3 regions of the Blautia faecicola genome follow, and region 2 is predicted to be linked to each of the others. Evidence: riboswitches for the same ligand, from Rfam matches in the RefSeq annotation. Region 2 holds a riboswitch; each other region holds the start of a gene.
The links. Region 2 has a riboswitch for thiamine pyrophosphate ahead of thiD (bifunctional hydroxymethylpyrimidine kinase/phosphomethylpyrimidine kinase). Riboswitches for the same ligand answer to the same signal wherever they lie in the genome.
Positions count from the first base shown of each region.

Region 1: another riboswitch for thiamine pyrophosphate. It lies ahead of thiC (phosphomethylpyrimidine synthase ThiC); the one in region 2 lies ahead of thiD (bifunctional hydroxymethylpyrimidine kinase/phosphomethylpyrimidine kinase).
Region 3: another riboswitch for thiamine pyrophosphate. It lies ahead of thiS (sulfur carrier protein ThiS); the one in region 2 lies ahead of thiD (bifunctional hydroxymethylpyrimidine kinase/phosphomethylpyrimidine kinase).

Region 1 is NZ_SDKC01000001.1:1,364,019-1,367,299, reverse strand. Features, by position in the region: gene ETP43_RS06120 (homoserine dehydrogenase) at 1-978, opposite strand, end outside; TPP riboswitch at 1,187-1,297, shown strand; gene thiC (phosphomethylpyrimidine synthase ThiC) at 1,633-2,943, shown strand; gene tpiA (triose-phosphate isomerase) at 3,108-3,281, opposite strand, start outside.
Region 2 is NZ_SDKC01000001.1:1,118,531-1,121,811, forward strand. Features, by position in the region: gene ETP43_RS05045 (adenylosuccinate synthase) at 1-1,217, shown strand, start outside; TPP riboswitch at 1,273-1,381, shown strand; gene thiD (bifunctional hydroxymethylpyrimidine kinase/phosphomethylpyrimidine kinase) at 1,632-2,447, shown strand; gene cytX (putative hydroxymethylpyrimidine transporter CytX) at 2,440-3,281, shown strand, end outside.
Region 3 is NZ_SDKC01000001.1:232,996-236,276, forward strand. Features, by position in the region: gene ETP43_RS00870 (DMT family transporter) at 1-223, shown strand, start outside; gene ETP43_RS00875 (LacI family DNA-binding transcriptional regulator) at 335-1,327, shown strand; TPP riboswitch at 1,411-1,518, shown strand; gene thiS (sulfur carrier protein ThiS) at 1,691-1,894, shown strand; gene thiF (sulfur carrier protein ThiS adenylyltransferase ThiF) at 1,897-2,544, shown strand; gene ETP43_RS00890 (thiazole synthase) at 2,664-3,281, shown strand, end outside.

The sequences.
Region 1 (3,281 bases), 250 kb from region 2:
ATCATTCAAAATATTTCTTACAATATCAAAGACATCGCCCACAACTGCACTGGCTGTCGGCAGTTCTCCGGCACCACGGCCATAGAACATGGCATCCTGTACGGCATCCCCCTGTACAAAAACTGCGTTGTATGCATCATTAACAGACGCCAGTGGATGATTGACATCGATCAGCATCGGATGGACTCTCGCTTCGATACCTTCCGGTGTATTTCTTGCCACACCAAGGAGTTTGATCACGCAGCCCATCTCTTTGGCATACTGGATATCCGTCGCTGTGATCTTGGTGATTCCTTCCGTATATACGTCATCAAAGGTAACCCGTGAATTAAAAGCAGCGCTGGCAAGGATCGCAACCTTTCTTCCCGCATCCAGTCCTTCCACATCAGCGGTCGGATCACTTTCCGCATATCCCAGTTCCTGTGCCAGTTTCAGGGCATCGGCGAATTCCATGCCATTCTGGCTCATCTTAGTCAGGATAAAGTTGGTAGTTCCGTTCATGATACCCATCACTTCTGAGATATGATTTCCTGCAAGACACTGCTTGATCGGACGAATGATCGGGATACCACCGGCTACTGCCGCTTCGTGTAAGAAATCTTTCTTATTCTTTGCTGCGGTATCCAGCAGAATATGTCCGTCAGCTGCGATCAGATCTTTGTTGGCAGTTACCACATTTTTTCCTGCTTCCAGAGCTTCCAGAATATACGTTCTTGCCGGTTCCATGCCACCGATCAGCTCAATAACGATCTCGATCTCCGGATCCTCCACGATCTCTTTCCAGTTATCCGTAAGCAAGGACGGATCATCGATCTTTTTGGATGCTTTTTCAATATTACGAACCAGAATTTTCTTCAATTCCACTTTTGCACCCAATTTCGGGATCATTTCCTCTTCCTGCATTTTCAGCACTTTATAAACACCACCGCCTACGGTACCTAAACCAAGCAGGGCTGCTTTAATGACTCTGTCTGCCATATGTTTCTCCTTTTCCGCCCAAGAAAGTTTCCTGACTTTCTTTTCTCAGGGCAACATCACTTTTCGCCCATTTTACCACACTAAAGTGAACTTGTGAAGTGTGAAGTTCCGGATACACTGAAATTTCTCCGAATTCTCTCTTGCATTTTCACCTGTTCTGATACATAATAACATTAAGTGCATCGTTTCGATGTACCAGACAACCTTTATATTGCTGACGGGGAGCTGGTGAAAGCCGGCTGAGAGGAGACGTGATTCCGTTTCGACCCGAAAACCTGATTTGGATAATGCCAACGTAGGAAAGATATACCGGATAAAAGAGGTAGACATACACACACTGTTTCTTTTTTCCATCAGACAGATTACAGGATCCTTACTCAGGTAAGGGTCCTTTTTATTTCGCGCAGTATATCCGGCTGTCAAAAGCGATGCATTGGGGACACCACTTTGTACCGCTGTAAAAAAGACAAAATCTTATGATTTTGTTCAGCATCAGAAACCCGGAACCTGCTTTCTGATGCAGGCGTCAGCAACTACTCCTATAGATTCTCCGGACGTATGATTTTTGTTCTGCATGGATACGTCTGTGTTTTGCTGACGTCAAAAACAGATACTTTTTTATTATGTATGTGAAAAGAATGGAGGCAAAACAACATGAGAAATTACACCACTCAGATGGATGCGGCACGCAAGGGAATCATCACACCCGAAATCAGCCTTGTAGCCGAAAAGGAACATATGGATGTCAGTAAACTGATGACGCTTGTTGCAGAAGGTAAAGTAGCAATCTGCGCCAATAAAAATCACACCTGTTTAAGTGCGGAAGGTGTTGGAAGTATGCTCCGCACAAAAATCAATGTCAATCTCGGTGTTTCCCGTGACTGTAAAGACTATGATATCGAAATGAAAAAAGTAATGAGCGCTGTAGAACTCGGTGCCGAAGCCATCATGGATCTTTCCAGCCATGGAAATACCCAGCCTTTCCGCCGTAAACTGACCAGTGAATGTCCGGTTATGATCGGTACGGTCCCTGTCTATGACAGCGTTATTCATTATCAGCGTGATCTTGCAACTCTGACCGCAAAAGACTTTATAGATGTGATCCGGATGCATGCGGAAGACGGTGTGGACTTTGTCACTCTCCACTGCGGAATCACACGAAAAACCATCGAGCAGATCAAAAAGCACAAACGAAAAATGAATATCGTCAGCCGTGGAGGAAGTCTGGTTTTTGCCTGGATGAGCATGACCGGAGAGGAAAATCCATTCTATGAATATTATGATGAAATTCTTGATATCTGTGAGGAATATGATGTAACCATTTCTTTAGGTGATGCCTGCCGGCCGGGATGTCTGGCAGATGCAACCGATGTATGCCAGATTGAAGAACTGGTTCGTCTCGGAGAACTGACAAAACGTGCCTGGGATCACAATGTACAGGTTATGGTGGAAGGTCCCGGACATGTGCCTCTGGATCAGGTAGCTGCCAATATGAAAGTCCAGCAGAGCATCTGTATGGGAGCTCCTTTCTATGTACTCGGACCTCTTGTCACCGATATTGCTCCCGGATATGACCATATCACCGCGGCCATCGGTGGCGCCGTTGCTGCCATGAACGGTGCTGCATTCCTTTGTTATGTAACACCTGCAGAACACCTGGCTCTTCCAAATGTAGAAGATACCAAGCAGGGAATCATTGCCTCCAAAATCGCAGCTCATGCAGCTGATATTGCCAAAGGAATCCCCGGCGCCCGTGATATAGATGATAAAATGGCAGATGCACGTCGTGTGCTCGACTGGGATGCCCAGTATGCCTGTGCTTTAGATCCGGAAACTGCCAAATCCATCCGCGCCAGCAGAATGCCGGAAGATGACCACAGCGATACCTGCAGCATGTGCGGCAAATTCTGTGCTGTCAGAAGCATGAACAAAGCCCTCGCCGGAGAGTATATTGATATTTTGTAAAATTATCACTTTTTAAATGATCGTGTATTTTTCATTTAAAAGTAATTATGATGAAATTATAAAACGCCACGAAGCGCATTGGATCTGCTGAATATCACCAGATCTTCTTGCGTTTCGTGGCGTTTTGACACGTTTCTTTATTTACTTTTTACAAATGTAAGGATTTATTTGTAGTTTACGATCTGTCCGAATTCTTCTTTGAGGGAAGCGCCTCCAACCAGTCCGCCATCGATGTCTGCCTGAGCAAACAGGTCTGCTGCTGTTTTGGAGTTTACGGATCCACCGTACTGGATACGGATCTCTGCTGCTGTAGCATCATCGTATACTTCAGCGATACA
Region 2 (3,281 bases):
ATATGCTGGCTAAAGAAGCGGACATTATCGTTCGTTTCCAGGGTGGAGCCAATGCCGGACATACCATCGTAAATGATTACGGCAAGTTCGCACTGCATACTCTGCCGTCAGGTGTATTTTATAATCATACCACAAGCGTGATCGGAAACGGTGTTGCACTGAATGTACCACTGGTTTTTAAAGAGATCCAGGATATCGTATCCAAAGGGGTACCGACACCGAAGATCCTGATTTCCGACCGTGCACAGATGGTAATGTCTTATCACATTCTGTTTGATCAGTACGAAGAAGAACGTCTGGGTGGCAAATCCTTCGGATCCACAAAATCAGGTATCGCTCCTTTTTATTCTGATAAATTTGCAAAGATCGGTTTTCAGGTCAGCGAGTTGTTTGACGAGGAAGCGCTGAAAGAAAAAGTAGCAGGCATCTGCGAGAAAAAGAACGTTATGCTGGAGTATCTGTATCACAAACCGCTTCTGAAACCGGAAGAGATTTTTGAAGAGCTGATGAGCTACAAGAAGATGCTGGAGCCATATGTATGCGACGTATCTTTGTTCCTGTGGAACGCACTGAAAGAAGGAAAAGAGATCCTGTTAGAGGGTCAGCTGGGATCCTTAAAAGACCCGGATCACGGTATTTACCCAATGGTAACTTCTTCCTCCACACTGGCAGGATACGGTGCAGTAGGAGCAGGTGTACCGCCATATGAGATCAAGAAAATCATCACCGTATGTAAAGCATACTCCAGCGCAGTAGGAGCAGGAGCATTCGTATCCGAGATATTCGGAGACGAGGCAGATGAGCTGAGACGCAGAGGCGGAGACGGCGGCGAGTTCGGTGCAACAACCGGAAGACCGAGACGTATGGGATGGTTCGATGCAGTGGCTTCCAAATATGGATGCCGTATGCAGGGAACTACCGATGTAGCGTTCACCGTACTGGATGTTCTGGGATATCTGGATGAGATTCCGGTATGTGTAGGATACGACATCGACGGCAAAGTAACTACAGACTTCCCGACCACCACACTGCTGGAAAAGGCAAAGCCGGTGTATGAAACTCTGCCGGGATGGAAATGCGATATCCGCGGTATCAAGAAATACGAAGATCTGCCGGAAAACTGCAGAAAATACATCGAATTCGTAGAAGAGAAGATTGGTTTCCCGATCACCATGATTTCCAATGGTCCGGGAAGAGATGATATCATCTACAGATAAGAAATGCTATACCGGGATTGCTTTATTGCTGTGCAATTTTGCAATCCTCAAAACCGAATAGAAAACGGGGAGCTTGCATAAGCAGGCTGAGAGGAGACTGGCAGCGTTTCGACCCATAACCTGATTTGGATAATGCCAACGTAGGGATGATTTACAGAGAAAAACAGGCACACCATCCTTTTGGTGTGTCTGTTTTGGCTTGCGTTGCATATCAATAATTGATCCGGTGAATCAATTTTGATACGCGAGTAATGAGCCAGAATCCATGCTTGCATGGAATTATGGCGAATACCGCGAATGCTCATGAAACATGCAAAGCATGTTTTATGAGCTGATATAAGCGGCGGATTGGGGGCACCACCTTTCGTCGCTATAAAAAAGTAATGGTGAATTCATATGCAAAGGAGAAAAAATATGAGAACAGCATTAACAATCGCTGGCAGTGATTCCAGCGGAGGCGCCGGCATCCAGGCAGATATCAAGACGATGATGGCCAATGGCGTATATGCCATGAGTGCCATCACGGCTCTGACAGCCCAGAATACAACCGGCGTAACAGCAATTATGGAGGCAACTGAGGAATTTTTAGGAGAGGAACTGGACAATATTTTCACAGATATCTTTCCGGATGCAGTGAAGATCGGAATGGTTTCGTCCTCCGGTCTGATCATAAAGATTGCAGAAAAACTGAAAGAGTATGATGCAAAAAATATCGTGGTTGATCCGGTTATGGTGGCTACCAGCGGAGCCAGACTGATCAGTGAAGACGCGGTAAGCACCTTAAAAGAATATCTGTTTCCGCTGGCACAGATCCTGACACCGAATATCCCGGAGGCAGAAGTACTTTCCGGTATGACCATCACTTCTGAGGCGGAGATGATGGAGGCGGCTAAAGTGATCGGTGATCAGTACGGATGTGCGGTTCTGCTAAAAGGCGGTCATAAGGTGAATGATGCCAATGACCTGCTTTATCATGAAGGAACCTGCCAATGGTTTTACGGAAAACGGATCGATAACCCGAATACTCATGGAACCGGCTGTACGCTCTCCAGCGCGATCGCTTCCAACCTGGCAAAGGGATTTCCTATGGATGTGTCTGTAGAGCGCGCAAAGGCCTATATTTCCGGTGCTCTGGCAGCTATGCTGGATCTCGGCAAGGGCAGTGGTCCGATGAACCACGGGTTCGACATTACCGGAGAATATGTAAAGGAGGCATCTGATCATGAGTGAGAAAAGAACTTCTTTATTTGAAAACGGCCTGATCTGGTTTGGAGCGGGGGTATCGATCGCCGAGATCCTGACCGGAACGTACCTGGCTTCGCTGGGCATGAAAAAGGGATTGGCAGCGATTCTTGTGGGACATCTGATCGGATGCATCCTGTTGTTCCTTGCAGGTGTGATCGGTGGTAAAGTAAGAAAAAGTGCCATGGAAACCGTAAAGATCAGTTTTGGACAAAAAGGCAGCCTGTTTTTTGCCCTTCTGAATGTGATCCAGCTGGTGGGCTGGACCGCGATCATGATCTATGACGGTGCGCTGGCCGCCAATCAGGCCGCCGGTGTGGGCAACTGGGTCTGGTGTCTGGTGATCGGTGCGCTGATCGTTTTATGGATCGTGATCGGTATCACCAACCTTGGAAAGCTGAATACGGTTGCCATGGCAGCATTATTCATCCTTACCCTGATTCTCTGTAAAGTTATTTTCTTCGGAGATTATACAGCAGAGACCGTGGCAGCTGATGGACTGACCTTTGGCGCTGCTGTGGAACTGGCAGTGGCGATGCCGTTATCCTGGCTTCCGCTGATCAGTGATTATACGAGAGAAGCAAAACAGCCGGTAAAGGCAACCGCAGTCAGCGCTATCGTCTACGGTGTGATCAGCTGCTGGATGTACCTGATCGGTATGGGAGCAGCCATCTATACCGGCGAGAGCGATATCGCCCAGATCATGGTAAAAGCAGGTCTTGGTATCGTGGGACTGCTGATCATCATCTTCTCCACCGTTACTACGACCTTCCTGGACGCGTATTCCGCAGGAATCTCCAGTGAGACCCTCAGCCATAAGCT
Region 3 (3,281 bases), 890 kb from region 2:
CATTATCAGCACAACGGTCTGCTATCTTCTTCAGACAGCATGCCAGAAGTATGTGGATGAGACAAAGGCGGCGATTATTTTGTCTATGGAGTCTGTCTTTGGAACCTTGTTCTCGGTCATGATTCTTCATGAAAGTATCACATTGCGCATGATATTGGGATGTATCATTATTCTGGCGGCGGTTATTCTGGCGAATTCAGCCACGGAGGAGACAGCGTCGTAACAATTCGTTGCGTGGTTGGGGGCAATATGGTAAGATAAACCATGAAATGCACTGACATAGCTGATGCGATTCGAAAAATATTGAAAAGTATCATGCAGAGAGGGAGTTAAGATGGCTACAATAAAAGATATCGCAGAGCGTACCGGTTTTTCCGCAGCGACAGTCTCCAGAGTTTTGAACCATGATGAGACGTTGAATGTGCAGGATGAGACCAGAATGAAAATATTTGATACTGCCAGGGAACTTCAGTATCAGGCAAAGGAAAGAAAAAGCAGGAAGCGTCACCTGACGGTTGGAGTTTATTATTCCTATTCCAGAGAGGAGGAGCTGAGAGATACTTATTATCTGACAGTCCGTCTGGCGGTAGAAAAAAAACTAGAGGCAGAGAATATGGAACGCTGTCAGATCCAGAATCTGGAGGAACTGAAGAATCTTGGAGGACTCGATGGCCTTTTGTGTCTTGGAACGTTCAGTAAGAGTATGGTAAGGCAGATAGAAGCCTTCAAAAAACCCACAGTATTTCTGGATGCTATGCCAAAAGGAGATCAGTTTGATTGCGTAGTCAATGATCTGGACAGTTCTGTGGAAGCGGTGATGGATTATCTGACAGGACTGGGACATAAAAAGATAGCATTTATTGGCGGCTATGAAGTCGACAAGGATGGCGAGGAAGTGCATGATGAACGAATGGTAACTTACAAAAAATATATGGAGCGAATCGGTGAATTCTCTCCGGCACTTGTGCGGGTGGGAAGCTTCACGCCGGAGGACGGTTATGTGCTGTGCAGGGAAATCCTGGAAGGGAAGGAGAAACCTACAGCAATATTTGCAAACAACGACTCTCTGGCAGTGGGCTGTTATCGGGCAGTCAGTGAAAAGGGACTCCGGATTCCGGAGGATGTGAGTATTGTGGGATATAATGATATAGCGGTGGCCAACTATCTGGTTCCGCCGCTGACTACAGTGCGCCTGCATATGGAATTATTGGGTGAGGAGGCGGTTTGCCTTCTTCGTGAACGCATCACATCCTCCAGGGAGATAGGGTTAAAAGTGATCGTACCTGCGAAGCTTATTGTACGTGGCAGCGCAGACAGGGTAAAATAAAAAGCGAAGCGATGTATTAATTAAAAAAGACAAAAAATATATTTGACAGAACAGAAAAAAATAATTATACTTGAACTGTCAAATAAATAGAACCGGGGAGCTTATGTGATAGGCTGAGAGGAAGTTGAAAATTTCGACCCGTATACCTGATTTGGATAATGCCAACGTAGGAACGTTATGTAAGAGAGTCGGTAACTGTGAAGCTACAGAAGAATTACGACAGATTTAACGGGAGATACTTAGGTATCTCCTTTTTTACGCGAATCCGGGTATAAAAGAATGAGATTGAGCGAGAGTTCATGAAGGGGCGCACCACCGAGGGTACGTTTCTTTGTGGACTCTTTTTTGCTTCAAGGAGGTGAGATGCAGGTGATCAAAGTAAACGGAAAAGAAATCGAACTGGAGAAGGCAACTTCTGTAGAAGTGTATCTTGAAAGTGCAGGATACCAGATGAAGCGGATTGCAGTAGAACTGAATGGCGAGATCCTTCCCAAAAACGAGTATGCGGACAGGATGTTAGAAGACGGAGACTGCATGGAGGTGGTGACATTTGTAGGAGGAGGCTGAAAATGGAGACAACGAAGGTTTTGACTAAAGAGGAAATACAGGCTGCACTTGAAGAACGTCATTCACCGGAAAAGCAAAAGAAACTGTCCGAAGGCCGGGTGACGATCGCAGGTCTCGGAGGTCTGGGATCCAACGTGGCATATGCACTTGCACGTATCGGCGTGGGCCATCTTCATCTTATTGATTTTGATGTGGTGGATATTACGAATCTGAACCGGCAGCAGTATTTTACAGAACATATCGGTATGTACAAAACAGATGCTTTAAAGTCTCTGCTTCAAAAGATTAATCCGTATATCGATATTCAGACGGATTGCATCAAAGTGACAGAAGAGAATCTGATTTCACTTTTTGAGAATGCAGGAATTATATGTGAAGCATTTGACAATCCGGAGGCAAAAGCCATGCTTGTAAATGGAATTCTGGAGCATTTTCCGGAGAAAAAACTGGTGTCCGCATCCGGAATGGCCGGGTATGGAAGCAGCAATACAATTCGTACCCGGCGATTGATGAAAAACTTCTATCTTTGTGGGGATCAGGTTACGGAACCGACCTATGGCAACGGACTGATGGCGCCGCGGGTTGCGATCTGCGCAGCCCATGAAGCCAATATGATCACCCGTTTGCTGCTTGGAGAAGAAGAAATATAGCAGCTATTCAGCAGACATTGTGAAAACAGTGAACGATTACGAAGTATAAAGAATACAGGTAACTATTCAGCAGATATTAAGTAGACAATGAACAGTTACGAAGAAGGAGAAATAAACCTATGAGTACAAAAGATACATGGAGCCTTGGAGGACATGAATTTACATCAAGATTTATCTTAGGATCAGGAAAATTTTCTTTGGATCTTGTGAAAGCCTGCATTGAAAAAGCAGACGCACAGATCATCACACTGGCACTTCGCCGTGCAAACGAAGGGGGACTTGCCAATATTTTGGATTACATTCCGGAGAATGTAACCCTGCTTCCGAATACATCCGGAGCAAGAAATGCCCAGGAGGCAGTGCGGATCGCCAGATTATCAAGAGAAGTGGGATGTGGGGATTTTGTAAAGATCGAAGTTGTACACGATTCCAAATATTTATTACCGGATAACTATGAGACGATCAAAGCAACAGAAATCCTTGCAAAGGAAGGATTTGTAGTTATGCCTTATATGTATCCGGACCTGAATGCGGCAAGGGCTCTGAAAGATGCCGGAGCAGCCTGCATCATGCCACTGGGAGCACCCATCGGATCAAACAAAGGTCTGGCGACAAAGGAGTTTATCCAGATCCTCATCGATGAGATGGATCTGCCGATCATCGTTGATGCGGGAATCGGCCGCCCGTCTCAGGCATGTGAGGCTATGGAAATGGGAGCGGCTGCCGTTATGGCGAAT